One region of the Telluria sp. ZT3P26 genome, then DNA from elsewhere that is predicted to be linked to it. Evidence: predicted binding sites of a transcription regulator. Region 1 holds the regulator's gene; each other region holds the start of a gene.
The links. Region 1 encodes HrcA, which represses chaperone genes, less so after heat shock. Its sites were predicted from a motif close to TTAGCACTCNNNNNNNNNGAGTGCTAA; they were not measured.
Positions count from the first base shown of each region.

Region 2: a site for HrcA is predicted at 5,994-6,020, ahead of rpoH (RNA polymerase sigma factor RpoH). Genes of this name have one in related genera too.
Region 3: a site for HrcA is predicted at 4,623-4,649, ahead of groES (co-chaperone GroES). Genes of this name have one in related genera too.

Region 1 covers NZ_JCASII010000001.1:36,774-47,029, reverse strand. Annotated here, with positions in the region: gene leuS (leucine--tRNA ligase) at 1-2,501, opposite strand, end outside; gene AC56LN_RS00230 (barstar family protein) at 2,633-2,959, opposite strand; gene dapB (4-hydroxy-tetrahydrodipicolinate reductase) at 2,961-3,770, opposite strand; gene AC56LN_RS00220 (outer membrane protein assembly factor BamE) at 3,779-4,390, opposite strand; gene fur (ferric iron uptake transcriptional regulator) at 4,470-4,901, shown strand; gene hrcA (heat-inducible transcriptional repressor HrcA) at 4,993-6,009, opposite strand; gene AC56LN_RS00205 (HAD family hydrolase) at 6,102-6,863, opposite strand; gene AC56LN_RS00200 (hypothetical protein) at 6,883-7,023, shown strand; gene AC56LN_RS00195 (hypothetical protein) at 7,097-7,684, shown strand; gene AC56LN_RS00190 (hypothetical protein) at 7,705-8,349, shown strand; gene rsmA (16S rRNA (adenine(1518)-N(6)/adenine(1519)-N(6))-dimethyltransferase RsmA) at 8,727-9,503, opposite strand; gene pdxA (4-hydroxythreonine-4-phosphate dehydrogenase PdxA) at 9,518-10,256, opposite strand, start outside.
Region 2 covers NZ_JCASII010000004.1:244,286-254,541, forward strand. Annotated here, with positions in the region: gene pstS (phosphate ABC transporter substrate-binding protein PstS) at 1-355, shown strand, start outside; gene AC56LN_RS14850 (winged helix-turn-helix transcriptional regulator) at 446-1,108, shown strand; gene AC56LN_RS14855 (bifunctional diguanylate cyclase/phosphodiesterase) at 1,130-3,823, shown strand; gene yghU (glutathione-dependent disulfide-bond oxidoreductase) at 3,839-4,681, opposite strand; gene rpoH (RNA polymerase sigma factor RpoH) at 4,968-5,858, opposite strand; gene ftsX (permease-like cell division protein FtsX) at 6,446-7,366, opposite strand; gene AC56LN_RS14875 (cell division ATP-binding protein FtsE) at 7,363-8,034, opposite strand; gene ftsY (signal recognition particle-docking protein FtsY) at 8,050-9,192, opposite strand; gene AC56LN_RS14885 (thiamine pyrophosphate-binding protein) at 9,292-10,256, opposite strand, start outside.
Region 3 covers NZ_JCASII010000001.1:618,237-628,492, forward strand. Annotated here, with positions in the region: gene AC56LN_RS02665 (glucokinase) at 1-486, shown strand, start outside; gene AC56LN_RS02670 (hypothetical protein) at 490-963, opposite strand; gene AC56LN_RS02675 (PEP-CTERM sorting domain-containing protein) at 1,178-2,434, shown strand; gene groL (chaperonin GroEL) at 2,557-4,203, opposite strand; gene groES (co-chaperone GroES) at 4,243-4,533, opposite strand; gene AC56LN_RS02690 (hypothetical protein) at 4,898-5,197, shown strand; gene AC56LN_RS02695 (cell division protein ZapA) at 5,194-5,505, shown strand; RNA gene ssrS (6S RNA) at 5,552-5,733, shown strand; gene AC56LN_RS02705 (EVE domain-containing protein) at 5,822-6,295, shown strand; gene AC56LN_RS02710 (sulfite exporter TauE/SafE family protein) at 6,295-7,110, shown strand; gene AC56LN_RS02715 (xanthine dehydrogenase family protein molybdopterin-binding subunit) at 7,107-9,293, opposite strand; gene AC56LN_RS02720 ((2Fe-2S)-binding protein) at 9,290-9,769, opposite strand; gene AC56LN_RS02725 (c-type cytochrome) at 9,766-10,256, opposite strand, start outside.

The sequences.
Region 1 (10,256 bases):
CCACGCAGCTTGCCGTTCACCTGGATCATCATGTCGATCTCGGACTGTTCGAGCGCCTGTGGATCGACTTCCGGCCATGGGGCATTGAGCAGGTCGCCATGGACACCGGCGAAGCCAAGTTCCTGCCACAGCGCGTGCGTGATGTGCGGCGCGACCGGGTTCAGCAAACGCAGGAAGATCGAGAAGCCTTCGGCGATGATCGCGTTGGACGCTGCGCTGTCATCGAGCTTGCCCGATTCGAGCGTGTTGAGCATCTTCATGCACGCCGAGACCACCGTGTTGTACTGGATGCGCTTCAGGTCATAATCGGCCTGCTGCAGGATCTTGTGTACTTCGCGGCGCAGCGTTTTCTGTGCGTCGGTGTGGGTGCCCTGCACTTCACCGGCCAGTGCCGCAGCGATGCGTTCGCGCTGCGCATAGCCGAAGGCCCATACGCGGCGCAGGAAGCGGCTGGCGCCTTCGACGCCGCTGTTCGACCACTCGAGCGTCTGCTCCGGTGGCGACGCGAACATCGTAAACAGACGCGCGGTATCGGCGCCGTACTGCTCGATCTGCGCTTGCGGATCAATGCCGTTGTTTTTGGACTTCGACATCTTTTCGGTGCCGCCGATTTCCACCGGCTGGCCGTCGGCCTTCAGCACGGCGCTTTGCGGACGGCCCTTGTCGTCGAAGGTCAGCTCGACATCGGCCGGGTTGAACCAGGTCTTCTTGCCGGAGGTTTCTTCGCGATAGTAGGTCTCGTTGAGCACCATGCCCTGCGTGAGCAGGTTCACGAACGGCTCGTCGAACTTGACCAGGCCGAAGTCGCGCATCACCTTGGTCCAGAAGCGCGCGTACAGCAGGTGCATGACGGCGTGTTCGATGCCGCCGATGTACTGGTCCATCGGCATCCAGTAATCGTTGCGCTCGTCGACCATCGCGTTGCTGGAACCCGGCGACGTATAGCGCATGTAGTACCACGACGAATCGATGAACGTGTCCATCGTGTCGGTCTCGCGGCGCGCAGGCTTGCCGCAGGTCGGGCAGTCGCACTTGAGGAATGCTTCGTCCTTGTTCAGCGGATTGCCGGTGCCGTCCGGGACCAGGTGCTCGGGCAGCACGACCGGCAGGTCGGCTTCGGGTACCGGCACGATGCCGCACTCGGCGCAGTGGATCATCGGGATCGGCGTGCCCCAGTAGCGCTGGCGCGAGATACCCCAGTCGCGCAGGCGGAACGTGACCTTCTTGGCGCCCAGGTCCTGGCTCGCCAGTTCACCCGAGACCGCGTTGACGGCCGAGGTGTAATCGAGGCCGTCGTACTTGCCCGAGTTGATCGTGCGGCCGTTGTCCTTGTCGCCGTACCACTCCTGCCACGCGTCGAGCGAGAATTCCTGGCCTTCGACGGCCACGACCTGCTTGATCGGCAGGTTGTATTTCTTGGCGAAGCCGAAATCGCGTTCGTCATGTGCCGGCACGCCCATCACGGCGCCATCGCCGTAGGTGATCAGGACGTAGTTGCCGACCCAGACCGGGATCTGCTCGCCGGTCACGGGATGGGTAACGAACAGGCCGGTCGGCATGCCCTTCTTTTCCATCGTCGCCATGTCGGCTTCGATGACGGAACCGAGCTTGCATTCGGCGATGAATTGCTGCAGCGCCGGGTTGTTCTTTGCCGCGTGCTGGGCCAGCGCGTGCTCCGGCGCCACGGCGCAGAAGGTCACGCCCATGATCGTGTCGGCGCGCGTGGTGAACACGTACAGCTTGCCGTCGTCGATCGGCGCGCCGGTGTCATCCTGGATTGTGTGCGGGAACGCGAAGCGCACACCCGTCGACTTGCCGATCCAGTTGGCCTGCATCGTGCGCACGCGCTCGGGCCAGCCTGGCAGCTTGTTGTCGACATGGTCGAGCAGTTCGTCGGCGTATTCGGTAATGCGCACGTAGTACATCGGGATTTCGCGCTTCTCAATGAGCGCGCCCGAACGCCAGCCGCGGCCGTCGACGACCTGCTCGTTGGCCAGCACGGTCTGGTCGACCGGGTCCCAGTTCACGGTGCCCGTCTTCTGGTAGATGATGCCCTTTTCGAGCATCTTGAGGAACATCCACTGGTTCCACTTGTAGTAGTCCGGCTTGCAGGCGGTCATCTCGCGCGACCAGTCGATCGCCAGGCCCATCGACTCCATCTGGCCACGCATGTGGGCGATGTTCGAATAGGTCCATTCGGCCGGCGGCACGTTGTTGGCCATGGCCGCGTTTTCGGCCGGCATGCCGAATGCATCCCAGCCCATCGGCATCAGGACGTTGTAGCCGTTCATCCGCAGGTAGCGGTACATCACGTCATTGATCGTATAGTTGCGCACGTGGCCCATGTGCAGCTTGCCCGATGGGTAAGGCAGCATCGAGCAGGCGTAATACTTGCCCTTGGGGAAACGCGGATCGTGTTCGACGGCTTTATAGGCGTCGATCGATTTCCAGTAGGCCTGGGCGGCCTGTTCGACTTCGGCTGGACTATATTTTTCTTGCATGATTTCTGCAGACGTAATGTGGGAGATGGAACCGGTCATTATAACCTGTTGATTTTGCACTACGGCGTGGCGTGGTGCAGGCAGGGATGGTGCAATGAGACAGCGCCCGCTGAACGCTGCCCCGGACAATTTCAGCGCAGCACGAGTTTCAGTGCCGGCGTTTCGCCATAATCTTCATACCGCTCGTTGATGCCGCCGATACAGAAGGCCAGCTCATCGAACAGATCCGGCGTGGCCGCCTTCATGGCCGCAGCGTCGACGATGACGATCTCGAGCACGTCGTCCGGCGCCAGCTGGAAGCGGGTCATGTTTTCGTCGTCGCGCAGGTAGCTCAGGCAATCCACCCAGGCGTCGATGCTGTTCGCGTACGACGCCGGGAAACCGAAGGCGGCCCGGCTTTGCGCATGAAACGACGCCTCGTCGACGATCGCGGCGCCGTTCAGTTGTGCAACGGCCATATCAGGCTTTCAGGCCCAGCACGTCCTGCATGTCGTACAGGCCGTGGGATTTGTCTGCCAGGAAGCGCGCGGCGCGCAGCGCGCCGTGGGCGTAGGTCACGCGGCTGCTGGATTTGTGGCTGATCTCGATGCGCTCGCCCGTGCCCAGGAACATGACGGTATGGTCGCCCACGACGTCGCCGCCGCGCACGGTGGCAAAGCCGATCGTCGACGGGTCGCGCTCACCGGTGACGCCTTCGCGCCCGTACACGGCGCATTCCTTGAGATCGCGGCCAATAGCGTCGGCAATGACTTCGCCCATCTTGAGCGCGGTGCCCGACGGTGCATCGACCTTGTGGCGGTGGTGTGCTTCGACGATTTCGATGTCGTAGCCTTCAGCAAAACTTTTTGCCGCCATTTCGAGCAGCTTGAGCGTGACGTTCACGCCCACGCTCATGTTCGGTGCGACCACCAGGCCGACCTTCTCGGCGGCGGCGGCGATCTCGGCCTTGCCGGCGTCATCGAAACCGGTGGTGCCGATCACCATCTGCTTGCCGTTGGCGGCGCAGTACGCGAGGTGCGCCAGCGTGCCTTCAGGGCGGGTGAAGTCGATCAGCACGTCGGCGTTGTGCAGGCCGTGCCTGATGCTGTCTTCGATCATCACGCCCGTGAGGAAGCCACCGAACGCGCCGGCATCCTGGCCGATGAACGGCGAACCGGGCATGTCGAGCGCGCCGGCCAGGCGGGCGTCGGGTGCGTACTGGATGGCTTCGATCAGCATGCGACCCATGCGGCCGCTGGCGCCGGCTACGGCGATATTCAACATCGTCATGGCAGTCCTTACTGCTGGGTTGCCGGGGCGGTCACCGTGACCGGTGCGACCGGACGGCGTTCCGGCTTGTCCTTCTTGTCCGGCACCTTGGCTGGGCCGGCGATACGGTCGATGTAATCGCGTTCGCTTGGCAGGTTGCCGCCTTCGAAGCGCTCGACCACGTCATCCTTGAAGAACACGGTGACGCGGCTGGTGGTCAGTTCGCCATTGCCACGGGCCAGGTAGAACGGGTAATCCCAGCGGTCGGCATGAAAGGCGTCGAGCAGCAGAGGCGAGCCGAGCAGGAAGCGCACCTGGTCGCGCGTCTGGCCGGCCTTCAGCTGGTTCAGCATCTCTTGCGAGACGAAGTTGCCCTGCTGGATGTCCGGACGGTAAGGCGAGAAGATCCACAGGAACTTTTGCAGGCGCGAAGCCTGCACGGTCTGCGCGCCGGCATTGGCGATGGCGGCCGATTTGTCGGCGTCGGCCGCGGTGGCCGCCGTGTCCGTTGCCACCGGTGGCGCCGGACGGGTCTGGTTGCGCCAGGATGCGCAGCCGGACAACGTCAGCGTGCAGACGAGACCTGCCGCCAGCACCGCCTTGGCGGAAAATCGATGGGATACGGCTTGTTTGACGCGCATAGGTAACCTCAAATCGTTCGAGCGGGAGCTTTCAAAACGCTATATCATAAAGCACTCCGCCAATATGCGAGTAACAAACATGAGTAACAACCCGACCGACCTGAAGGCAAGCGGCCTCAAGGCCACGCTCCCGCGCCTGAAAATCCTGGAAATCTTCCAGAACAGCGCCGTGCGTCACCTCACCGCAGAAGATGTCTACAAGATCCTGTTGGCTGAAAACATGGACGTCGGCCTGGCCACTGTCTACCGCGTCCTGACGCAATTCGAGCAGGCCGGCCTGCTCAACCGCAACCACTTCGAAACCGGCAAGGCCATCTACGAACTCAACGCCGGCTCGCACCACGATCACCTCGTCTGCGTCACCTGCGGCCGGGTCGAAGAGTTCTACGATGACGAAATCGAACAGCGCCAGAAGATGATCGCCGAAACCCACGGCTACACGATCGTCGACCACGCGCTGGCGATCTACGGCAGTTGCCCGCAGTGCCAGGCGGCGCGTAAAGCAAGCTGAGTCATTTGCAGCCGATAAGGCTGGTTAACAAGAAAGGGCGCACCGGAATTTTCCGTGCGCCCTTTTTGCATCTGGTAAGAGTAAAAAACTGTTAAGGCTGGCTCAGTGCGTTCGACAGCAGCTTGGCGGTGATGTCGACGATGGGAATGACCCGTTCATAGGCCATCCGCGTGGGGCCGATGACGCCCAGGGTGCCGACGATGCGGCCATCGACGGCGTACGGCGCGGTGACCACGCTCATCTCGTCCATCGGCACCAGGTTCGATTCGCCGCCGATGAAGATCTGTACGCCGCCGGCCTTGCTCGACATGTCGAGCAATTGCATCAGGCCAGTCTTTTGCTCGAACATCTCGAACATCTGGCGCAGCGAACTCATATTCGACGACAGGTCGGTCACCGACAGCAGGTTGCGCTCGCCGGAAATGACGACGTCGTCGCTCTCGGCCATGGCCTCGCTGCCGGCCTCGACCGCAGCATGCATCAGGCGCCCCATGTCGTCGCTCAGCTGGCGCAATTCGCCGCTCAGGCGCTGGCGCACGCCGTCGAACGACTGGCCGGCGAAGTTCTGGTTCAGGTAATTGGCCGACTGCGACAATTGCGCCGGCGTGTAGTCGACATCGGTCAGCAACAGGCGGTTCTGCACATCGCCGCGCGGATCGACGATCACGAGCAGGATGCGCTTTTCGGACAGGCGCAAGAATTCGATCTGCTGGAACACCGATTCGCGGCGCGGGCTCTGCACCACGCCGGCAAACTGCGACAGCGACGACAGCATCTGGGCCGCGTTGGCGATCAGTTTTTGCGGATGCTGCAGCGGCAGGCGCATGCGCTCGGCGCCGACCGTCGTTTCATCGAGCTGCTTGACGGTCAACAGGGTATCGACAAATACGCGGTAGCCGCGCGGCGTCGGAATCCGGCCAGCGGAGGTATGCGGACTGGCGACGAAGCCCATGTCCTCGAGGTCGGCCATGATGTTGCGGATCGTCGCGGGCGACAATTCCAGGCCCGACAGCTTGGACAACGCGCGCGAACCGACCGGCTGGCCGTCGGCAATATAGCGTTCGACAAGCGCTTTGAGCAGGGTTTGGGCACGGTGATCGAGTTGCATGGTTCCGGGAAGCGTCTTTTTCTGTGGTACTGGGATGAGAATCAAATTGGGGCGCGGCACGGCAGCGCAAGGGTTGCGGTCCGATCCCAGTGTTATACGCGCTTCGGCGCGGATCCGTGTGGCAACTCGTGCGGTGGCTCATGCGGTAGCTCATGCGCGGCATCCAGCCAGTCGAGCAGCGCATCGATGCTGTCCACCTCGACATCGGGCCGTACCTGGTCGGCCAGCTCGTTGATCTTGCCGCTGCGGTTCATCCAGGCAGCGCGCAATCCCGCCTGCTGGGCGCCCTGGACGTCGAGCAGCAAGTCGTCGCCCACATACAGGGTGTCGGCCGGCTGCACGCCCAGCGCCGCGCAGCCGGCCAGGAAGATCCCCGGATCGGGCTTGGCGCGGCCAAAGTCGCGCGCCGCCACCGATGCCTGGAACTGGTCGGCCAGGCCGATCGTGGCCAGGTCGGCCACGCCATTCGTGACCGAGCCCAGCAACGCGCGCTGCCGGAGCCTCGCCAGGCCCGGCGCCACATCGTCATACAGCGTCACGGCATTGCGCGCGGCGATGAACAAGACCATGGCCTCGTCCACCCGCGCGACGTCTTCGCCCGCCTGCTCGAACGCAGCCACCAGGCCGGCGTGGCGCAGCGCGCTCAGGTCGATCCCGTACCCGGGCTCGCGTGCCAGCAGTTCCAGGCGCGCCTGGCGCAGGCTGTCGATCGTGAACCGCCCGGCCACGCGCGGCGCATGCTGCTGCAACCATGCATACAGGATGGTTTCGGCAGTCCGGATCACGGGCGCGATCGGCCACAGGGTATCGTCGAGGTCGAACAGAACGGCTTTGGGCCAGGGGCGGCGGGTCATCGGCTTCCAGGGAACAGGCATGAAAAAACGCTACGCCAGCATAGCGATGCAAGCGGCCAAAAGCAAACCGCACAATCTGAACGTTGCTTATATGACATTGTGCTTACAACCTGATACACATGGAAATGGGACGCAAATGGACCGGTTGCCTAATAAATGAACTAAAATGTTGAGCGATTTTTTGATTCCAACCGCGCAGCCTGCGCTTTCCCGCTAGATTATTTGGAGAATATATGAAGAGTTCCTACCTGCGCGCAAGCGCAGCGCTGGCATGCGCGGTCCTGCTGACTGCTTGCGGTGGCGACGACGGCCAGCTGCTGCTGGGCGGCCAGATCTCCGGCGTGACCAAGCCGGGCATGGTCCTGACCAATAACGGCGGCTCCGACTATGAAATTCCCGTGCCGTCGAACGGCACGGGCGTGACCACGTTCTTCTTCCCGACCCGGATTTCGTCGGACGACAAGTATGACGTGCGGGTCAAGAGCACCCCGACGAACGTGGCCAACTGCGAGCTGTTTCAGAACACGGGCCGCGCCGGCTTTGACGTGACGACCATCCAGATCGCCTGCACTTTCAAGACCCAGGCCCTGACCGGTACCGTCAGCAACCTCAAGAGCGACCTGGTTGTGGTCAATGGCTCGGACCGCGTTCCCGTGCCGGCCGGCGCGACCACGTTCGCCATGGCCCGCGTGGCACAAGACGCACCGTATGGCGTCTCGATCCTCGCGAACCCTGCCGGCCAGAGCTGCACCATTGCCAATGGCGTCGGCATCATGGGCCCCGCCGATGTGAACAACGTGACCATCACGTGCGCACCTTAATTTTTTCTGGAGTCAAACGCATGAAGTCTTCCCTGATCCGCCCGGCGCTTGCGCTGGCGCTGGCTGCAAGCCTGGCCGCCTGTGGCGGCAGCGACAAAGCCGAGTTCACCGTTGCCGGTTCGGTGACCGGCGTCGTTTATGATGGCCTGGTCCTGACCAATGCCGGCGTGCCCCTGAAGGTCGCACCGCCAGCCACGGCCGGCGCAGCGGTGCGCTTTGCCTTCCCGGACAAGCTGGAATACGGCGACACCTATGCCGTCACCGTCACCGCGAACCCTGCGCACCAGAACTGCGAGCCGGGCGTTCCGGAAGGCGGCATCTACACCAACAACGCCGACACGGCGGGCCGTCTGGTGAACATTGACATTGCCATTGTTTGCCGGATCAACACGCGGCCTATCGGTGGCACGATCACCGGCCTGACCGGCGCCGGCCTGGTGCTGGCCAACGGCAGTACGGGTGGCTCCTACTCGGCCGCGACGCCGGCAACGCCGCCGTCCACGACCCCGATCGTCTATGAGCTGCCTGCAGTGCAGTTCGACACGACCTATGGCGTCACGGTCAGCAAACAGCCAGTCGGCCAGATCTGCACCGTCGCAAACCCAACCGGCACGATGCGTGATGACCCCATCACCAACATCAATGTGACCTGCGTCGCGGCATAGTCCGGGAGAGTTATACGCAATTCTTATGTCGAGTATGCGAAAGGAAAATTGGACTTATATGCTGTAACGCAGCATACTGATCCTGTCTCCTCCAACTCTCCTCAGAAAAGAATTGGATTTCGGCCCGCTCTTGTAGCGGGCCTTTTTTTTGTCCGTTGCCAGCTGACTCATGATAAAAACCGTGACCGGATTACAATCGTAGGGTGGACGGCTATGCCGTCCACGCGTTCAACGTAACATCGCATCACCACGGTGCGACATTGGTTTGGACGCGTGGGCGGGAAACCCGCCCACCCTATACCGGATCGTGCATCCATGAAAAAAGCGCCTGTAAAGGCGCTTTGATCTGGGACCTGGTGGCCGGACGGCCGTGACAACTAGCCCTGGCTCGGCAGATTGGCCAGCGCCACATATTGCGCCAGGCTCACGGCTTCCGGCCGCACGCTCGGGTCGATGCCCGCTTCCACCAGCTGCGCCTCGGTGAACATCCCTGCCACGCAGTTGCGAATGACCTTGCGCCGCTGCGAGAAGGCCTTGGCCACCACGGCTTCGAGGCGCTTGGCATCGCATGGCAATTGCTGCTTGACCGGCACCATGCGCACGATGGCCGATTCAACCTGCGGCGGCGGATCGAACGCGGTGGGCGGCACGATGAACATCAGCGACATGTCGTAGCGCCATTGCAGCATCACCGACAGGCGACCGTAGGTCTTGCTGCCCGGCTCGGCCACCATGCGCTCGACCACTTCCTTTTGCAGCATGAAATGCTGGTCTTCGATCAGGTGCGCGAAGTCCGCCAGGTGGAACAGCAGCGGGCTGGAAATGTTGTACGGCAGATTACCCACCACGCGCAGCTTTTTCCCCTCGGCGACCGGAATCGCACCGAAGTCGAACTTCAGGGCATCGCCCGAATGTACAGTCAGGCGCTCGCGCGGATAGGCTTTTTCCAGGCGCGTGACCAGATCGCGGTCGAGTTCGACGACGTGCATGTGGTCGAGCTGCTTGAGCAGCAGCGCCGTCATCGCGGCCAGGCCCGGGCCGATTTCGACCATGGTCTCGCCCTGGCGCGGCGCGATGGCGTCGATGATATCGGAAAGGACTTGCTTGTCGGTCAGGAAGTTCTGGCCGAAGCGCTTGCGTGCGACGTGTTTCATGAATGCTTTCTTGATTATTTGATGCCGGCCGCGCGCTGCGCCAGCACCATGTGCATGGCGGCGCCGATCGCTTCGATCATGCTGCCGCAATCGGCCAGGCCCAGGCCCTGCGCGGCCAGGTCGAGCGCGGTGCCATGGTCGACCGAGGTGCGGATCAGCGGCAGGCCGAGCGTGATATTGATGCCGCGCCCGAAGGTTGCGTGCTTGAGCACCGGCAGACCCTGGTCGTGGTACATCGCCAGCACGCAGTCGGCGTCCTTCAGGTATTTCGGCTGGAACAGCGTGTCGGCCGGATACGGGCCGCGCGCATCGATGCCACGCGCACGCGCTGCCTCGAGCACCGGCGTGATGACGTCGATTTCTTCGCGGCCCAGATAACCGTTCTCGCCCGCGTGCGGGTTCAGGCCGGTCACCAGGATGACGGGCGCTGCGATGCCGAATTTGGTTGTCAGGTCGGCGTGCAGGATATCGAGTACCCGCGTCAGGTTCTCGCGCGTGAGTGCGCCCGGGACATCCTTCAGCGGCAGATGGGTCGTGGCGAGCGCGACGCGCAGGTACGGTTGATCCTCGCCTGGCGAACCGGCCAGCATCATCACCACTTTGGCGGTGCCGGTCTTGTCGGCCAGGTATTCGGTATGGCCGGAGAACGCAACACCGGCATCGTTGATCGTGCTTTTCTGCAGCGGCGCCGTGACGATGGCATCGAACCAGCCCTGCTTGCAACCTTCGATCGCCAGGTCCAGCGTGGCCAGC
Region 2 (10,256 bases), on a different contig from region 1:
CACCCAGCTGCGCAATAAAGAAGGCGTCGACCTGCAGCCTAGCGACGACGTTTTCAAGGCAGCTGCCGCGAACGCCGAGTGGACCAAGGCACCAGGCTTCGGCGTGGTCCTGACCGACGGCGCCGGCAAGCAGAGCTGGCCAGTCACCGGCGTGTCGTACATCCTGATGCACAAGGAACAGGCTGATGCCAACAAGGGCAAGGAAGTCGTCAAGTTCTTCGACTGGGCCTTCAAGAACGGCGCGCCAGCAGCAGCTGAACTGGACTACGTCCCGATGCCAGCCAGCGTTGTCAAGCAAGTGCAGGATGCCTGGAAAGCCAACCTGAAAGACGCTTCGGGCAAAGCGATCATGTAATCAGGCAGGTGATGCAACCATCCGGCAGCTTGACTGCCGGATTTTTTTATCAGCACCGCCAACCTCGGCATCTCACAGACTGGGTATCCCATGACAATGGCGAACACGATCGTCCTGGTGATTGACGACAAGCCGGCGATCGCCGAATTGCTCAAATTTTCACTGCACGAGGACGAGTGGGTCTGGCATAACGTGCCGAGTCTGGCGCAAGCCTGGGACTTCATCGGCCGCGAACGGCCCGCACTCCTGCTGCAGGAATCGATGCTGCGCAACGAAGGCGGCATGCGCCTCTTGGCGCGCCTGCGCGGCGACCGGCGCCTGCGTGAGCAACCCGTGATCCTGCTGGCGGCCGAATGTGCAGAAGGCGAGCGTTCGCCTGCGCTGCCGGCAGCAGTGGCGCATCCCGAATTCATTCCGCAGGCGCCCATTGGCGATGCGCGCGAACTGTCGCCCGAATCGCGGCTGCTGCGCTCGGGCCGCCTGGTGCTCGATCCGCTCAGCTGCAGCGTCAAGGTCGGCAACAGCCGGGTCGAGGTACGCCACGCCGAATATCGCCTGCTGCGTTTTTTGCTGTGCCATCCCGGCCAGGTCTTTTCGCGCTCGCAATTACTCGAACAACTCTGGGACGCGCACCAGTCGCTCGACCAGCGCACCGTCGACGTCCACGTGCTGCGCCTGCGCAAGGCGCTGGGCCGCGCCAAATCGCTGATCAAGACCGTGCGCGGCGCCGGTTACATGCTGGCACCGACCTGACATGCAGCGCTCGCCGGCAGCATGAGCCACCATCCCCCGATTGCCCCTTCCGCCACGCCACACCGCAGCAAGCGCTACCTGGTGCTGGCCTGGCCGCTGCTTGCCCTGCTGCTGTGCATCGCGCTGTGGGGCGCGACCCTGGTTAGGGTGGACGCCGAACAGGCGCGCGTCGCCGGCCAGGTCCGCAAGGACGCCGCTGCCTACGCCGAAGCCTACGAGCAGTACATCACGCGCTCGGTCGCGCAGATGGACCAGATCACGATGCAGCTGAAGTTCAGCTGGGAGAACTCGCGCAGGCCGGAACTGCTGGCCGACATGCGGCGTGACGGCATGTTCACCGACAGCGCCTTCCACCTGGTTGCCGTGCTCGACCGCCGTGGCGTCGTGCGTTCGAGCACGCGGCCCGCGCTGGTCGGCGCCGACCTGGCCGACGGCCCGTATTTTTCGCACCACCGCGACAATAACTCGACCGCGCTGCGGGTCGGCGCCACACCGGTACAGATCGGTGCGGCCGACGACGTCGTGCTGTTTACGCGCCGTCTCGACGACCGCGAAGACGAATTCGACGGCGTGGTCATGATGGCGGTCGATGCGCGCTACTTCACGTCGTTCGTCAGCCCGGCCACGCTCGGCGCCGGCGGCATCGTGGCGCTGGCCGGCAGCGAAGGGCGCCTGCGCGTCGAACAGCGCAGCGACGGCGCCGCGTTCTTCGACACGGCCACGCTGCCGCGCCGCGGCGCTGCCTGGTCCGGCGAGCAGGGTGTGCGCGAGATCGACGGGGCCAATGGATTTGCCGACGGCCAGTCACGCGTGCTGGGCTGGCGCCAGTCGCCGGTCTATCCACTGGTTGCGCTGGTCGGCCTGCCAAGCCCTGAAACGCTGGCCGCAAGCAATCGTTACTGGACCGACAGCCGTGACCGTGCGATTGCCGCCACGCTGTGCCTGATGCTGCTGGGTGCGGTCGGCGCCGTGCTGGCGCAGCGCGCGCTGCAGCGCGGCAAGGAGCAGGACGATGTGCGGCGCGCCTACCGCACTGCCACCGAGAGCGGCAACGACGGCTTCTACATGGCGGCAGCCGTGCGCGGGCGCGACGGGCAGATCGTCGACTTTCGCATCGTCGATTGCAATGAACGGGGCGCCTTTTTCTACGGCATGACGCGTGACGACCTGGTCGGCGCGAGCCTGACCGAAATCGACGCGGGCCTGTTCGGCGAAGACTTGCTGGCCACTTACCGCAAGGCGATGGAAACGGGTTTCCATGAAGACGACCGCAGGATGCCGAGCGACAATCGCCTGAACATCAGCTGGGGCCGGCGCCGCCTGGTGCGGGTCGGTCACGGCCTGGCCGTCACGCTGCAGGACATCAGCGAGCGCAAGGCCCACGAGTCGCAGCTCGAGCGCCTGGCCAACGAGGATACATTGACGGGCCTGGCCACCCGCCACGCTTTCCTGGAACACATGCCCGCGATGCTGGCGCAGGCGCAAGGCGCCAGCATGGGCGCGGCGCTGCTGTTCATCGACCTGGACGAATTCAAGCACGTCAACGATTCTCACGGCCACGCCACCGGCGACGCCGTGCTCAAGTGTGCGGCCCAGCGCCTGCTGTCGCTGCTGCGCCCGTCGGACCAGGTGGCGCGTTTCGGCGGCGACGAATTCGTCGTCCTGCTCACGCCGTGCGACGGCGAGCGCCAGGCGGCATCGGTCGCGGCGCGCATCGTCGATGCGTTCGGGGTGCCGTTCCTGCTGGGCGACGAGCTGCATGCGGTGGGCGCGTCGATCGGCATCAGCATGTACCCGCGCGATGGCACCGATGCCGAGACGCTGGTGCGGCACAGCGACATCGCCATGTATGTCGGCAAGAACGACGGCAAGGGGCAATACCGCTTCTTCGACCCGTCGTTGTCGACGACGCTCAATTCGCGCGCGCGCCTCAAGCAAAGCATGCTCGAGGCGCTGGAGGGCGACCAGTTCGTGCTGCATTACCAGCCGCGCGTCGACGCCCGCAGTGGCGAATTGCTGAGCATGGAGGCGCTGGTGCGCTGGCGCCATCCTGTGCTGGGCATGGTCGCGCCGGGTGACTTCATTCCGCTGGCCGAAGCGACGGGCCTGATCATCCGCATCGGCGAGGCTGTCATCGAGAAGGCCTGCGCGCAACTGGCGGCCTGGCGCGAGGCCGGCGTGCCGCTCGTGCCCGTGTCGATCAATGTCTCACCCAAGCAGTTCATGCGTGGCGGCGTGCAGCGGCAATTGCATGCGGCCCTGGTGCGCCACCGCGTGCCGGCCAGTCTGATCGAGGTGGAAATCACCGAGTCGGCGATGATGGGCGACCAGGACGACATCCTGGCTGAACTGGCGGCGCTGCGCGCGCTGGGCGTGAAGCTGCACGTGGACGACTTCGGCACCGGCTACTCGTCGCTGTCGCAACTGCAGCGCCTGAAAATGGACGTGCTCAAGGTCGACCGCGCGTTCACCAACGAGCTGGCCAGGTCGAAAGAGGGCAAGGTGTTCTTTCAGGCGATCGTGTCGATGGCGCACGCGCTGGGGATGTCGGTCGTGGCCGAGGGTGTCGAGACCGCGGAGCAACTGGCGATCCTGCGCGGCCTGGACTGCAACGAGGTGCAGGGTTACTTCATCGCGCGCCCGATGCCGGCGCACGAGATGGCGGTGCTGATGGCGCAGCGCTACCTGCTCGAGGTTGCAGCGGCGGCGTCGTGAGCGCCGCCGCGACGATCAGTCGAGATCAGCGGCGCTATGGCGTTCCAGCACCTGGTCTTCTGCCGGCCCGAACGACCGGTTGACCTTGCGCCCACGCACCACAGCCGGGCGCGCCGCGATCGCATCGGCCCAGCGCTTGACGTGCTTATACTCGTGTACCGACAGGAACGTGGCGGCGTCGTACAACTGCCCCAGCACCATGCCGCCATACCATGGCCAGATAGCCATGTCGGCAATCGTGTAATCGTCGCCGGCCATGTAGCGGTTGTCGGCCAGATGGCGGTCAAGGACATCGAGCTGACGCTTGGTTTCCATTGCGTAGCGGTCGATCGGGTATTGCAGCTTTTCCGGCGCATAGGCATAGAAGTGACCGAAGCCGCCGCCCATGAATGGCGCCGAGCCCATCTGCCAGAACAGCCAGTTCATCGTCTCGGTGCGCGCCACGCCATCCTTCGGCAGGAAGGCGCCGAATTTTTCGGCCAGGTACACCAGGATCGCACCTGATTCGAATACGCGCACCGGCTCTGGGCCGCTGCGGTCGACCAGGGCCGGGATCTTCGAGTTGGGGTTGGCATCGACGAAGCCGCTCGAGAACTGCATGCCTTCGTTAATGCGGATCAGCCAGGCATCGTACTCGGCGCCCGCATGGCCGGCGGCCAGCAGTTCTTCGAGCATGATCGAGACCTTCACACCATTGGGCGTGGCCAGCGAGTACAGCTGCAGTGGGTGCTCACCCACCGGTAATTCTTGCTCGTGCGTCGGTCCGGCGACCGGGCGGTTGATATTGGCAAACGCGCCGCCCGGGGTGGCGGGCGGGGTCCAGACGGTTGGCGGGACATACGGCGTTGAATCAGGCATGGCTTTTCCTTGAGCTGACGTGTCAGAAGGACCATTCTAGCCAATGGGGGACAAACGTGTTGGCGGCGGCTGCACGCGTTCAGGTTACCCCGGTTTCGTGGCGGCCACGTTTTGTTGGACGCGCGGACGGGAAACCCGTCCACCCTACAAAAAATACCGTAGGGTGGGCGGCTATGCCACCCACGCGTTCAACGCAACAAAAATCCGCCAAGGCGGTATTGTAGAAAGCGACGCCACATAAGAAAAAACCCCGCCGAGGCGGGGTTCCGGACAGAGCAGGGCGGCTTTAAACGAACGCCGTCAACGAACCCTTCATCTTCTTGAGCGCAGCCGATTCGATCTGGCGAATGCGCTCGGCCGACACGCTGAATTCTTCCGCCAGCGTGTGCAGCGTGGCGCCCGAACCGTCGTCGTTGGCCAGCCAGCGCGCTTCGATGATGCGGCGCGAACGCGGGTCGAGCTTGCCAAGTGCCGATTCCAGGCCCTCGGACTGCAGGCGCGTTACCTGCTGCGCTTCGATGACCTTGGTCGGCTCTTGCTGCTCCGACGACAGGTAGGCGATCGGCGAGAACTTGTCGTCTTCGTCGTCGGTTGGCGATTCGAGGGCGATATCGCGGCCCGACAGACGGGTTTCCATCTCGATCACTTCTTCGCGCTTGACGCCCAGCAGCTTGGCCAGATCATCGACCTGACCCGGCGACATCGCGTCCAGACCGGTCTTGTTGCTGCGCAGGTTGAAGAACAGCTTGCGCTGCGCCTTGGTCGTCGCGACTTTCACCAGGCGCCAGTTCTTGAGAATGTATTCATGCATCTCGGCCTTGATCCAGTGCATCGCGTACGACACCAGGCGCACGCCCTGGTTCGGGTCGAAGCGCTTGACTGCCTTCATCAGGCCGATATTGCCTTCCTGAATCAGGTCGGCGTGTGGCAGGCCGTAGCCCAGATAGCCACGCGCGATCGACACCACCAGGCGCAGGTGCGACAGCACCATTTTTTGCGCTGCGTCGAGATCGTTATCGTCGCGCAGCCGCTTTGCCAGCGACATCTCTTCTTCGTGCGTCAGCATCGGCAGGCGGTTCACCGCCGAGATGTACGCATCGATATTGCCGAGATTGCCGGTGAAACCTAGTCCCAGAGCACGATTGCCGGTCGGGACCAATGCGGATTGTGCGGACATGTTTATTTCCCTTTTAATAATCTTGCTGCATCCTGACGGGCCTCGGCCTCATGCCGGTGACGCCATCGCGAAGCGCATGTCGCTTCGTCGTGTACGGATGCTTTTACTTGAAATTCGATTGCCTTGGACCATATATTAGCACTCCCCCAAAGAGAGTGCCAGAACGTGGCCAGAACTTAAGACTGTCCAAAGTATTGCCCATAGGAATTAATTCCGCAAGCAATCTACTCTAGAACAGCGTTTGGGTATTCGTTTGATCCAGCTCAAAATTCAGCTGATAAACACTGGAAATCGCGTACAGGTTCAGAGTAAGGCGCACGAGACATGCTCTCTGTTGAATAGCGCACGTACGACTGGGGAGGCCTGTAGGAGTTCTACGCAAGACAGCGTAGGGAAGTGCGACGTGACCGTAGGAGTATGGGCGCACTGCGGCGCGTTCCGACGGCCAGGTAATTGGGGAGGCAGCACAACGGCCGCCTCGCCCTGCTCTGGAAATGGTGACACTTCCGGCATTTTCAACACCCTGAATCAATCTTTTTTATTCAGCAATATTGTAGGAGTGCCGCTAGCGGCACCCCATCAGCCCGTCAGCGCGCCCGCGCCAGGTGGCGCCGCACCGACAGCAGGGCGCCGACAAGGCCCAGTCCGGCACTCACCGCCAGCAAGCCGGCAATGGCCAGCCCGCCCAGTGGCATCAACTGAAACTGCGAGCCGTACAGGCGTGCAAACTCGGCGATGGCCCCGTTGAGCGGGTGTAACGCCAGCATGACCACGCCCAGCGCCACGCCGCCAGCGCACAGGCCGAGCAGCGCGCCGGTGTAAAAGAACGGGCGGTGGATGAAATCGTTGGTCGCGCCCAGCAGTTGCGAGACGGAGATTTCTTCTTTCTGCGTCAGCACCTGCAGGCGGATCGTATTGAACACCACCGCGATGACAACGATGCCCAGCGTGCCGGCCAGCAGCAGCAGGGCCAGGCGCAGGATCCCGAGCAGGGCGGCCAGGCGCTTGACCCAGGCCGAGTCGACCTGCACCGTTTCGACGCCCGGCAGGGCGCGCAGGCGCTCGGTGATGGCGTCGACCTGTGCGGCAGCGCCGGCGCTGGCAAAGCCGTCCAGCTTCATCACGTAACTGTCCGGCAGGGGATTTTCGCCCAGCGTTTCCAGTACGCCGCCCAGGCTGCTGCGTTCCTTGAGCGATTCCAGCGCTTCTTCGCGCGGCACGAAGGTGACCTCGCCCTTGCCCTGGGCAACGATCTGGCGAATCTGCGGCAGCAATGCCTGTGCATCGGCCCGGCTGACATTTTCGCGCATGAACAGGCTGATCTCGGGGTCGACCGATAACTGCTCGGACAGGGGCCGTACATTGTCAAGCAAGGTCAGGCCCGCGAACGGCAGCGTGAGCGCGAGCGCGACGACGAGCACGTTGAACAGGAAGCTGCCGGGCGACTTGCGCACGGTGGACAGCGCGGCCACGAGGGCGAAACGATGCTGGCGCAACCACGGGCTCATGCTGCACCTCCGACCAGCTGGCCATTTTCCAGGCGGATGACGCGCTCGGCGCGCTCCAGCACATAATCGTCGTGGGTCGAGATCACGCACGTGACGCCCACCGCATGGAACGAGCGCAGTGCATCGAGTACCTTGTCGGCCGCAACGCGGTCGAGGTTGGCGGTGGGTTCATCGGCCAGGATGATCTGCGGGCGGTTGACGATGGCGCGGGCCACGGCCACACGCTGCTGTTCGCCACCGGACAGTTCGAGCGGCATCGCGCGGGCGCGGTCGAGAAGGCCGACCTTGTCGAGCGCGGCGCGGGCGCGCTGCTCGGCTTCGGCCGTGCGCGCACCGGTCACCAGCATCGGCAGCATCGTATTGGCCAGGATATTGCGGTCGTTGAGCAGGCGCTGCTGCTGGAAGATGATGCCGATATTACGGCGCAGGAACGGGATGCCGGCCGGCTTGATGCGGCCGACGTCATGGCCGCTGACGATCACCTTGCCGCTGGTGGGCCGCTCGACGCCGGCGACCATTTTCATCAGGGTCGACTTGCCCGCGCCCGACGGGCCGGCCAGGTAGACCAGCTCGCCCTTGCCGATGGCGAGCGTGACGTCGTGCAGCGCGTAGCTGCCCTGTGCGTCGCCGTGCGTGTACTGCTTCGATACTGACTGGAATGCAATCATGGTGTCCTTGTTCGATCAGCCAAGCAGCGCGTCGACGAATTCTTCGGCGTTGAATGGCTGCAGGTCTTCCAGCTTTTCGCCCACGCCGATGAAGTACACGGGAATCGGGCGGTTCTGCGCGATCGCGGCCAGCACGCCACCCTTGGCGGTGCCATCGAGCTTGGTAACGACCAGGCCCGTCAGGCCCAGCGCATCGTCGAACGCCTTGACTTGCGCCAGCGCGTTCTGGCCGGTGTTGCCGTCGATGACGAGCAGGATTTCATGGGGCGCACCCGCCATGCCCTTGCCAATGACGCGCTTGATCTTTTTCAGCTCTTCCATCAGGTGCAGCTGGGTCGGCAGGCGACCGGCCGTGTCGATCATGACGACGTCAGTGCCCCGCGCCTTGCCCGACTGGACCGCATCGAATGCAACGGCGGCCGGATCGCCCGACTGCTGCGAAATCACGGTCACGTTGTTGCGCTGGCCCCAGACCATCAATTGCTCGCGCGCAGCGGCGCGGAACGTGTCGCCCGCAGCCAGCAGCACCGACTGGTCGAAGCTTTGCATGTGCTTGGCCAGCTTGCCGATGGTGGTGGTCTTGCCGGCGCCGTTCACGCCCGCGATCATCATCACCAAAGGATCGTGGCGGCCCAGTTCAAGCGGCTTTTGCAGCGGCAGCAGCATCTCGATCATCAGGCCCTTGAGCGCCGTCTTGACGGCAGCGGCGTCGAGCAGCTTGTCTTCCTTGACCTTGCGGCGCAGCTCGGTGAGCAGGTGCTCGGTGGCGGCAATACCGGCGTCGGACATCAGCAGCGCCGCTTCGAGTTCTTCGTACAGGTCTTCGTCGATGCGCGCACCGACGAACAGCAGCGACAGATTGCTCGAGGTCTTGGACAGGCCGGCCTTTAGGCGCGCCATCCATGAGTGTTTCTTTTCCTGCTCGGTGGTGGGGCGCTCGGCGGTTTCCGGGAACAGGTTGCTGCCTTCGTGCAGCACGCTGACCTCGGTCTTGACCTCGGTCTTGACCTCGGGCCTGGCGTCCGGTTTGACGTCGGATTTGCCCACGGCGGGCGCCGGTGGCGCGGGCCTGGCGACAGGCGCCGCGGGTGCAGCAGGTGCAACAGGTTCCGGCGCCGGGGTATCGGGCGCTTTCTTTCTTTTGAAGAAGCTGAACATAGTGTCTGGTGGGGGACTTCGTGCGAACGCCGGCGGGGCCGGCGATGAAAAAACGTGCGAATATTTTACCAGAGCAGCAATACGTTCCCGCTTTGCGCGTTAGCGTGCTCCTTTTGCGGCCTCGGCCTGCGCGCGCATCATCTCGAGCGTGGCGTTCGGCGTAATCAGATTGCCGTCGTAGCGCAGCTCGATCACGGCCGGCAAATGTTCCTGCGCCGTGTAGGCCAGCGCCCGCGCCAGAGCCGGTGCGAAGTCGGCGGTCTGGTCGACCACTTCGCCATGGCCGCCATAGGCGCGCGCCAGCGCCGCGAAATCTGGATTGTGCAGGTTCGTGCCCGACACGCGGCCCGGATAGGTGCGCTCCTGGTGCATGCGGATCGTGCCGAACATATTGTTGTTGAAGACCAGGATCACGACGCCAGCGCCGTACTGCACGGCGGTGGCCAGTTCCTGGCCCGTCATCATGAATTCGCCGTCACCGGCAAAGGTCACCACGGCCCGCTCGGGATGCACGATCTTGGCTGCAACGCCGCTTGGCACCGCATATCCCATCGCGCCATTGGTCGGCGCCAGCTGCGTGCGCATGCCGCCATACCGGTAGAAGCGGTGCGCCCACGACGCGTAATTGCCGGCGCCGTTGGTGATGATGGCGTCGGGCGGCAGAGCACTTTGCAGATCCTGCACTACTTGCCACAGGTCGAGCGGGACGCCTTCGCGCAGCAGGGCAGGCTGCGCCTGCCACGCGGCCAGCTCCTCCCTGGCCTGCGTCACATTGGCCTGCCAGCTTGCGTCGACCGGTTCCATCGCGGCGAGCATGGCGCACGCCTGCGGCATGCCGGCCGCGATCATCAGTTCGCCCTGGTACACGCTGCCCAGTTCTTCCGGATCGGGGTGGATGTGCACCAGGCGCTGGGCCGGCACGGGCGCGGCCAGCAAGGTGTAGCCACCGGTCGTCATCTCGCCCAGACGCGGACCGATGGCAATCACCAGATCCGCATCTTTCACGCGCGCGGCCAGCTTCGGATTGATGCCGATGCCGACGTCGCCGATGTAGTTCGGGTGTG
Region 3 (10,256 bases), 580 kb from region 1:
CTTGACCGCGCGATCGAGATGGTCAGCCGCGCCAAACGCGTCGAGTTTTACGCGATGGGCAATTCGCGCGCGGTGGCGCTCGATGGGCAGCACAAGTTCTTCCGCTTCCGCATCCCGACCGCGCTGTATGGCGACGCGCACCTGTTCACGCTGGCCGCCGAATTGCTGGGGCCGGGCGATGTGGTGATTGCGGTGTCGAATTCAGGCGGCCTGCCCGAATTGCTGCAGGCGGTGGACATCGCGCGCGCGGCCGGCGCCGACGTCATCGCGATCAGCAACAGCCAGTCGCCGCTGGCACGCAAGGCCAGCGTCTGCCTGGCGGTCGATCATGCCGAAGACAGCACGAGTTTTCTGTCGATGATTTCGCGCATCCTGCAGTTGCTGCTGATCGACATCATGGCCGTCGGGATCTCGGTGGATGGCCAGCATGGACCGGCCCCGGGCCAGGATCCGCGCCGGCTGCTGATCTCGCACCTCGACAGCTAGTGTTCAGTCAGCGCTTTTCAGGTTGACGCGCTCGATCTTGCGGCGCCATTCCTGCAGGCTCAGGAGGGTGTCCGACTCGGTATCGTCGACCAGGATCTCGCTGCCATCCTGCGCAACCAGAAAGCTTTCCTGCCGCCGCGCGTCCTGCGCGCGGTTCTCGACAAAACTCAGCTGGTAATAGGTCTTGCCGTTCACCTCGCGCGGCACCGGGTCGTCCTCGACCACGGCGCCGCGCGCCTTGCCGCCCGTGCGTCGCTCGATCTGCGCCGACCAGGCAGTCAGTTCCGGCAACGCCAGCAGCGTGGCCATCGCCTGTTCCTTGCTGTAAGCCGGTGCCTGAACGACGGGTGCGGCCGGCGCCGCTGCGGGCGGCGCCACGGGCCGCTCGGCGCGCTTGCAGCCGGCAACTGCACAGCACAGGGCGATTGCGGCAAGGGTCGTGCGCAGGGTGTACGAGGCGGTGGCGCGATTGGACATGGCAGGTTCCGGAAGACGAGACGGCCATACTAAACCATGCTTGTTTTAGCGGCAACATACGTCACCCGCAAGCGCCGTACGGGTGTTATTATTTCCACATGGAAATGCTTTCGTGGTTTTCGCCACGATCTTCAGTTGTTTCGCGATGGCATCTGATTTAGTTTGTGCAACTAATGATATTCTGTAGGATCACTCCTACCAGTCAATACACCGCATGGACACCCGCGCTACCTATCAACGTCGTCTCGAACGAAGCTCGCACCGCGAAAAACGCCTGATGACGCTGGCCGTACTGGGCGTTGCCGTCGGCGTGGCCGGTGTCGTGCTGCCATCGCCATCGATCAGCTGGCCGACGTTCGGCGAGGCGTCGAATGCGGCCCCGGTTGCCGCAGCGCCGGCACGTGTCTTGAGTCCGACGGCGCCAACGGCGCAGCAGACCGCCTCGGCGCGGCGCATCTACCGCCACTCGGTCGTGCCGGGCGGCGTGGCGGACAAGGTCGAACTGGCGCAGATCCTGCGGACCGACCGGGTCGTGGCGGCGCACTATGCAACCTTCAATGTCGAGAACGCGCGCGCCGTCACCGTGACAAGCCCGCGCGCCGTATATGTCTCGTACCGGAAGAACGACCAGATCTACTGGACGTCGAAGAAGGTCATGCTCGAGAAGGGCGAAACGCTGCTGACCGATGGCGAGCATGACATCCGCGCCCGCTGCGCCAACCGCATCTCGGACGTGCCGCAGTATCCGGTCGAACGCCATGGCCCAAGCGAGGCCGAACTCGATACCGTGCTCGATGCCGGCGCCCCATCCGATCTGGTGGGTGTGCCCGGTGAAGAGGGCGGCTTGCTGCCCGTGGGCATGGACGACGTGAACACCAGCGAGGCAGTGGGGCAGCGCTACTATGCCACCAGCTTCCCGAATGGCGCTGGCCTGCTGACGCTGGCAAATGCCACGCCGACGCCGATGCCGTCCCGCCCGGGTCAGGCACCGAGCCTGCCGGACTGGTATGACACACCGATCTATCGTGGCGGCGTGCCAGACTTTGCCAGCCCGGTCGCTGGCAACGAGGACACCACCATTGACGTGTTGTCGCCGGTGCCGGTGCCGACGCCAGCGCCGGGTAGCGTGGTCGCTGGCGATACGGGTGGCGTTGGTCGTCCTGGCAGTGACACGGGACCGATCCCGGTCGCTATGCCGCCATCCCTGCCAACACCGGTTGCGGTGATCGATACGCCGGGTGATACGCCTGTCACGCCGGGCACGCCAACGACACCGGGCACGCCAACCACGCCTGGCACGCCAACCACGCCGGGCACGCCGGGCACGCCAACCGCGCCGACGCCGCCGGGCAATACCGTCGTCGAGCCGGTCCCGCCGACCGAAGTGCCCGAACCGGGCACGCTGTGGCTGGGCGGTGTCGCACTGGCTGCGCTGCTGTGGCTGCGCCGCAAGGGCCCGCGCGCCCGCTGAGTTGCGCTCAACGCACGATGTGCAGACAACAAAAAACCCGCGAGGTGTGAGCCTCGCGGGTTTTTTATCGTGGGTAACCTGGGCGAAGCATGCAGCGCGCTTCGCCCGGACCGCCCCGGCAATTACATCATGCCGTCCATACCACCCATACCGCCCATGCCGCCCATACCACCCATGCCGCCGGCTGGCTTGTCTTCCGACAGTTCCGAGACCATGCAATCGGTGGTCAGCATCAGGCCGGCGATCGACGCTGCGTTCTGCAGTGCCGAACGGGTGACCTTGGCTGGATCCAGCACGCCCATTTCGACCATGTCGCCGTAGGTGCCGTTGGCTGCGTTGTAGCCGTAGTTGCCGGTGCCGGCCAACACTGCTGCAACGACGACCGATGGCTCTTCGCCGGCGTTCTGGACGATCATGCGCAGTGGCTCTTCCATTGCGCGCAGGACGATCTTGATACCAGCGTCCTGGTCAGGGTTGTCGCCCTTGACCGTGATGTTGGCACGGGCGCGCAGCAGGGCCACGCCGCCGCCGGCAACGATGCCTTCTTCCACGGCAGCGCGGGTAGCGTGCAGTGCATCTTCAACGCGTGCTTTCTTTTCTTTCATCTCGACTTCGGTGGCTGCACCGACGCGGATCACGGCAACGCCGCCGGCCAGCTTGGCCACGCGCTCTTGCAGTTTTTCGCGGTCGTAGTCCGAGGTCGCTTCTTCGATCTGGGCGCGGATCATCTTGACGCGGCCTTCGATCGATTCAGCCTGGCCAGCGCCGTCGATGATGATGGTGTTTTCCTTGCCGACTTCGATACGCTTGGCCTGGCCCAGCTCTTCCAGCGTGACTTTTTCCAGCGTCAGGCCGACTTCTTCAGCGATGACCTGGCCGCCGGTCAGGACAGCGATGTCTTCCAGCATGGCCTTGCGACGGTCGCCAAAGCCCGGGGCCTTGACAGCGACGGTCTTCAGGATGCCGCGGATGTTGTTGACGACCAGGGTCGCCAGCGCTTCGCCGTCGATGTCTTCAGCGACGATGACCAGTGGACGGCCAGCTTTTGCGACTTGTTCCAGTACCGGCAGCAGGTCACGGATGTTCGAGATTTTCTTGTCGCACAGCAGGACGAATGGATTTTCGTGCACAGCGACTTGCTTGTCCGGGTTGTTGATGAAGTACGGCGACAGGTAACCGCGGTCGAACTGCATGCCTTCCACGATGTCCAGCTCGTCGTTCAGCGACTTGCCGTCTTCCACGGTGATGACGCCTTCCTTGCCCACTTTTTCCATCGCTTCAGCGATGCGCTCACCGATCGAGGTTTCCGAGTTGGCCGAAATGGCGCCGACTTGTGCGATCTCTTTGGTGGTGGTGGTTGGCTTGGCGATCTTGCGCAGTTCTTCGACGGTGGCAGCAACTGCCTTGTCGATGCCGCGCTTCAGGTCCATCGGGTTCATGCCGGCGGCAACGAACTTCATGCCTTCGCGGACGATGGCCTGGGCCAGCACGGTTGCGGTGGTGGTACCGTCACCGGCGTTGTCGCTGGTCTTGGAAGCAACTTCCTTGACCATCTGCGCGCCCATGTTCTGCAGCTTGTCTTTCAGTTCGATTTCTTTGGCGACCGAGACACCATCCTTGGTGACGGTCGGCGCGCCGAACGAGCGCTCGAGCACGACGTTACGGCCTTTCGGGCCCAGGGTGACTTTGACTGCATTGGCGAGGATGTTGACGCCTTCGACCATCTTGGCGCGCGCTGCGTCGCCGAATACTACTTCTTTAGCTGCCATTTGTTATTTCTCCGAAATGTTCGTGAGTGGGATCAGAAATTACAGTGCGACGATCGCGAGGATTTCTTCTTCGCGCAGCACCAGCAGTTCCTGGCCATCGATCTTGACGGTCTGAGCGCCATACTTGGAGAACAGCACGCGATCGCCGACTTTCACTTCCAGAGGGCGGAGCTGGCCGTTATCTTGCACTTTACCGTTACCAACGGCGAGAACTTCGCCTTGGTCCGGCTTCTCTGCCGCGGCATCAGGGATGATCAGGCCGGACGCAGTTTTGGTTTCCTGGTCGAGACGCTTCACGATTACGCGATCGTGCAGAGGGCGAAGGTTCATGCAAAACTCCTTAATATTCAATGGTTTAACTGGCGTTTTTGACGCCGTCGCAGCAACTTGTCGATGCTGCGCCGGTCTGCAAAGAGTTGTTAGCACTCTCAGCTAACGAGTGCTAATTATAGGGACGATACCCTGTCATTTCAAGGCGCATGATGGCGAAATCATTGTAAACAGGTGATATAGCGCAATGATGACATTGGCATTTGCACCATGTTTGCTGCGCCTTGTCCGCAGCGCGCGGCAGGACGGGAGGCCGGCAGCGTACACCGCCAGCCATAACGGTGCCGCACGCCAGCGCGCTACTACTGCCGCACGGCAATACGCACCGGTTGACGGAAAAAGCAACTCGATCCTATAGTGTCGGATGATTTCCGAATTCCAAGACCTCTCAGACAAAATCGACCGGCTTGCGCAACTGACCCAGTCGTTGCGTGCCGAGAACTACCTGCTGCGCCAGGCCAATACGCTGCTCAGCGCCGAGAACGTGGCGTTCAAGGAGCGCCTGATCGAAGCGCAGCGCCGCGTCGAAGCGCTGCTGGACGAGCTGCCCAAGCCACCAGACGAATCGGACGCCGCGGACGAACCTGCCGCAGACGCGCCACTCGATGCCAATGCGCCGGTGCCGCCGCATCTTGCCCACGCCCGCCGTGAGGGGACAGCATGATTTATCTCGACGTACATATCATGGGCCAGTCGTACCGCCTGTCCTGCCGCGACGGCGAACAGCGCACGCTGCGCGAAGCCGTGAGCTACCTCGACAGCAAGATGTGCCAGTTGCGCGATTCGGGCAAGGTCAAGGGTACCGACCGCATCGCTGTCATGGCAGCACTGAGCGTGGCCGCCGAATTCCTGTCGGTGAAATCGCCGCAAGGGCCGCTGTCGGACATGTCGATCCTCGAGGTCAAGCAAAAACTCGAGTCGATGCACACGGTGCTCGACCGCGTTCTGGCTGACCAGGAAAATCTGGCCTGAAAGGCCGAATCCGTTTGACAGGACTGGTCAAAGGAGTAAACTCCTTCCTACCCTGCGGTGTTCGAGATTTGCCATATATTCCTTGAACCATTCTTACGCATAGGTCGTGGAACAAGTTCGATGGGTGTGAGCGTCGCTAGTCCGACGAACCCGAAATTGATCTGACCGTGACCGCCTTGAACCGTTGTGGTTCAGGATGCCGGCAAAAACGGCACAGGCGGGGGCTAGACATACAAGCGGTTGCGCACTCGGTACGCAGCCGCTTTTTTTTACGTGTGCGTCCGGTGCATCGTGTGCTGGCAGGGAGAACAGCGCGATGCGCTACTGGTTGATGAAATCCGAGCCCGACGAAGTCAGTTTCGACGACGTCCTGGCCGCCCCCGGCGCCACCGTGGCCTGGCTTGGCGTGCGCAACTACCAGGCGCGCAACTTCATGCGCGATGCGATGGCCGTCGGCGACGGCGTGCTGTTCTACCACTCGGGCGGCAAGCTGCCCGGCGTGGCCGGCATCGCCGACATCGTCAGCGGCCCATACCCGGACGCATCGCAGTTCGACACCACCAGCCATTACCACGACCCGAAGGCCACGCCGGAAACGCCGCGCTGGGTCTCGGTCGATGTCAAGGCGGTTGAAGCGGGCCGCTTCGTGCCGCTGGCCGAACTGCGCACGGTCGCCGCGCTGGACGACATGGTGCTGCTGCAGAAGGGCAGCCGGCTATCGATTTCGCCGGTCACGAAAGCCCAGTACACGGCCATCGTCGCGCTCGTGCGCGGCAAGGGCGCGCCATGATGGCGCCCGCATTCGATCCGCTGCTGATCCTGGCCCTGCTGGGAATGGGTGCGTTTGGCGGCTTCGTGGCCGGCATGCTTGTCGTCGGCGGCGGCATGATCCTGGTGCCGTTCATCACGATGATCTTCACGGCGCGCGGCTTTCCCGAAGAACTCGTCGTGCACATGGCGATCGCCACCTCACTGGGCACCATCTTCTTTACTTCGTTGTCGTCGGTGCGCGCGCATCACAAGCACGGCGCCGTGCTGTGGCCGGTCGTGCGCCTGTTCACGCCCGGCATCCTGATCGGCGCCTGGGTCGGGCCCTGGATCGGCAAGCAGATGAACACCTCGGTGCTGGCCTTCTTTTTCGGCTGCTTCGTGGCGTTCTCGGCGATCCAGATGCTGATCGGGAAAAAACCGGCGGCGGCGCGCGAACTGCCCGGCAAACCGGGCATGTTCGCAGCGGGCAGCGTGATCGGCATCCTGGCCGGGCTCGTGGGCGCGGGCGGCGCCTTCGTCTCGGTGCCGTTCATGACGCGCTGTAATGTGCGCATCCATAATGCCGTGGCCACCAGTGCGGCGATCGGCTTTCCGGTGGCGCTGATGGGCACCCTGTCGAACATCTATTTCGGCTGGGGCGAACCCGGTTTGCCGCCCTGGTCGCTCGGCTTCATCTACCTGCCGGCGCTGGCAATCATCGTGCTGGCCAGCGTGTCGATGGCGCCGCTGGGCGCGCGCACCGCGCACAAGCTGCCGGTACGGCAGCTGCAGCGCAGCTTCAGCGTCATCCTGTGTGCGCTGGCCGCCTACATGTTCTGGAAAGCCTTCAACTAGGCCTTGCGCACCCGCGCGCGGTCCAGCGGCAGGTCGCGCATGCGCAGGCCGCAGGCGTCGAACACCGCATTCGCGATGGCTGCCGCGGCCGGACCCTGCGCCGCTTCGCCGGTGCCCAGGAACGGCTGGCCAGGGCGGTCGATCAGGTGCACGTCGATCTGTTCCGGCGCCTGGGCAAAGCGCAGGATCGGATACGACGCCCAGTCCACCGTCAGCACGCGCGATTCGTCGAAGCGCACCTGTTCCAGCAAGGTCCAGCTGGCCGACTGGATGATGCCGCCCTCGATCTGGTTGCGCACGCCGTCCGGGCTGACGATCTCGCCGCAATCGACGGCGCTCACCGCGCGCGTGATGCGCACCAGGCCCGTCTCACGCGCCACCTCGACTTCCACCGCAATGGCGCAGTACGACGCCAGGTTTTTATAGCGCGCAAATGCGAAGCCACGTCCGCGCCGGGCCGGGCGCCGGTAGCCATCCCAGCCAAACTTTGCTGCCGCCAGCTTGACCACGTCGAGCGCGCGTGGATCGTCCAGGTGCCGCAGCCGGAACGCCACCGGGTCGCTGTTCGCGGCGCGCGCCAGTTCGTCCATGAAGCTTTCGATGGCAAACACATTGCAGTAGGCGCCCAGGCCGCGCAGTGCCGATGAGCGCAGGACCGGCTTTGGCTGGAAGTGGTGCACCACGCGCGCATTGGGCAGCACGTAATACGGAATCGCATTGCGGTCGCCGCTGCCTTCGGGTTGCGGTGCCGGCTTGGCGACCGGTGGCGCAAACGGGCGCGCCAGGTGCGTGGCCGCCAGCAGGTTGCCGGCCTTGCCGGGGCGCGTGTTGTGCGGCGGCGTGAAGACGTCGTGCTGCCAGTCGGTGATGCGGCCGGTGCTGTCGAGCGTGGCGGCCACCTGCACCACCATCGCCGCGCCGAACGGCTCCCACGCATGTTCTTCTTCGCGCATCCACTGCACGCGCACGGGCCGGCCGGGCAGGGCGCGTGCGAGCAGGATGGCGTCGGCCGCGACGTCGTCGGCGCCGTTGTGACCATAGCAGCCGGACCCCTCGACGTGGATGCAGCGGATCGTGTCTTCGTTGACGGCGATCAGTTCGGCCAGGGCCGTGCGCAGCGGATAAACACCCTGCGCATGGGTCCAGACCGTGTAGCGGCCATCGACCAGCTGCGCCACGGCGCACGAGGGGCCAATTGACGCGTGCAGCTGGAACGGGCGCGTATAGCGCGCGGCGAACTTGTGGCCGGCCGATCCGGCGGTGCCGCGCGCCAGGATCGGCAGCGCCTCGGCGGGCTGGGCGCGGATGAAGGCATTCATGTCGGGATGCACCGGCAGCGACGCCGGTGTCTCCCAGCGCGTGGCCCGCGCCAGCGCCGTTGCCGCCTTCACGGCGCGGTACTCGCCCTCGGCGATCACGGCGAGAAAGCGTCCGTCCCGCACCACCTTGAGCACCCCCGGCAGGCGTTCGATCGCGGCGACATCGACGGCGATCAGCCGCGCGGCCTGCGACGGTGGTCGCACGATGCGCGCATGCACCATCTGCGGCAGCCGCAGGTCTTGCACGTAGGCCGCGCCGCCCGTGACCTTGGCCGGGATGTCGACGCGTGGCACCGACTTGCCGATGGCCGTGCGCGGGCCTGGCGGAGGTGGCGCCGGCGTCGGCGTGGCGCGCAGGTGCAGTTCCTGGCCCGTCACCAGCTGGCCGAACGTGACGCGCCGGCCGCCCGCGCTGAACGCGCCATCCTTCAGTATCAGGCTGCCCACAGGCGCGCCAAGCCGCGTTGCGGCCAGTTCACCCAGGCGCATGCGCACCTGGCCGGCCGCATGGCGCAGCGCCGTGCCGCTGTCCTTCATCGAGTTGCTGCCGGCGGTGATGCCTTCGTCCGGCGTGCGCGCCGTGTCGGCGGTCACGAGCTGCAGCCGGCCAGGCGCCAGGCGCAGTTCGTCGGCCACTACCTGCAAGAGCGCGGTCTTGATGCCCTGACCCAGTTCGGCCTTGCCGGTAAATACCGTGATGCGTTCATTGGCTTCGATCCGGATCCAGGCGTCGAGCCAGGGCGACTTGTCCAGGCTCTTGGGCAGCTCGCCGGGGGCGGCAAAGGCGGTTGCCGGCAGTGCGAACGACAGCGTCAGGGCGCCGCCGCCAGCGAGAAAGGCACGGCGGCCGGTATCGATCGTCATTGCTTGCCCTTCGCTGCCAGCGCATTGGCGGCGCGCCGCACCGCGCGCAGGATGCGCATGTGCGTGCCGCAGCGGCACAGGCTCGGCGACATGTGGGCGCGGATCTGGGCGTCGGTCGGCGCGGGCGTGCGTTCGAGCAGCGCCGTGGCCTGCATCAGCATGCCGGCGATGCAGTAGCCGCACTGGGCGGCCTGCTCGTCGATGAACGCTTGCTGCAGCACGCCCGGCGTGGTGGCATTGCCCAGCCCTTCGACGGTGCGCACCGGCCGCTGGCCGACGACGGACACCGGCACCATACACGACATCGCCGGCTTCCCGTCCAGCAGCACGGTGCACGAACCGCACTGGCCAAGGCCGCAGCCGAACTTCGCGCCATTGAGTTCCAGGTCGTTGCGCAGCACGTACAACAGCGGGGTGTCGGCATCCTGGTCGACGGCATGCACCTTGCCGTTTACCTGCAGGCGGTAGGTCGTCATTCTTTGCTCGCTTTGCGCACGGCCTTGTCCAGATCGGGCCACACGGGTTGGTTCGCGCCATATTTGCGCAGGTAGGCCGACAGGGCGCCGGTCTGTTCCTCAGTCAGGATCGTTTTAAAGGCCGGCATGAAGCGCGACGGCTCGCCATCGGGCGGCGTGATGCCGTCCAGCGTGATGTGAATCAGGTCGCGTGGGTCGGGGTCGTACAGCGCGATCGCCTTTTGCAGCGGCAGCGCGGTGCCGGAACTGGCGTCGCGCCCGGCGTCGTGGCAGCGTGCGCACGAATTGGCATACACGGCGTAGCCGAGCGTCATGCGTTGCAGGTCGGTGTCATTCTTCGCGGGCTGAGGCAGCGGGCCGGCCTGCTGCGCCGGTGTCGCGCGCGGCGGCGCCTTGGCCAATTGAGTGTGGGTCCAGGCGGCCAGCGCCACCACGTCACGCTCGTCCGCTTGCGCCAGGTGCGTGACCACATCCTGCATCGGCCCGG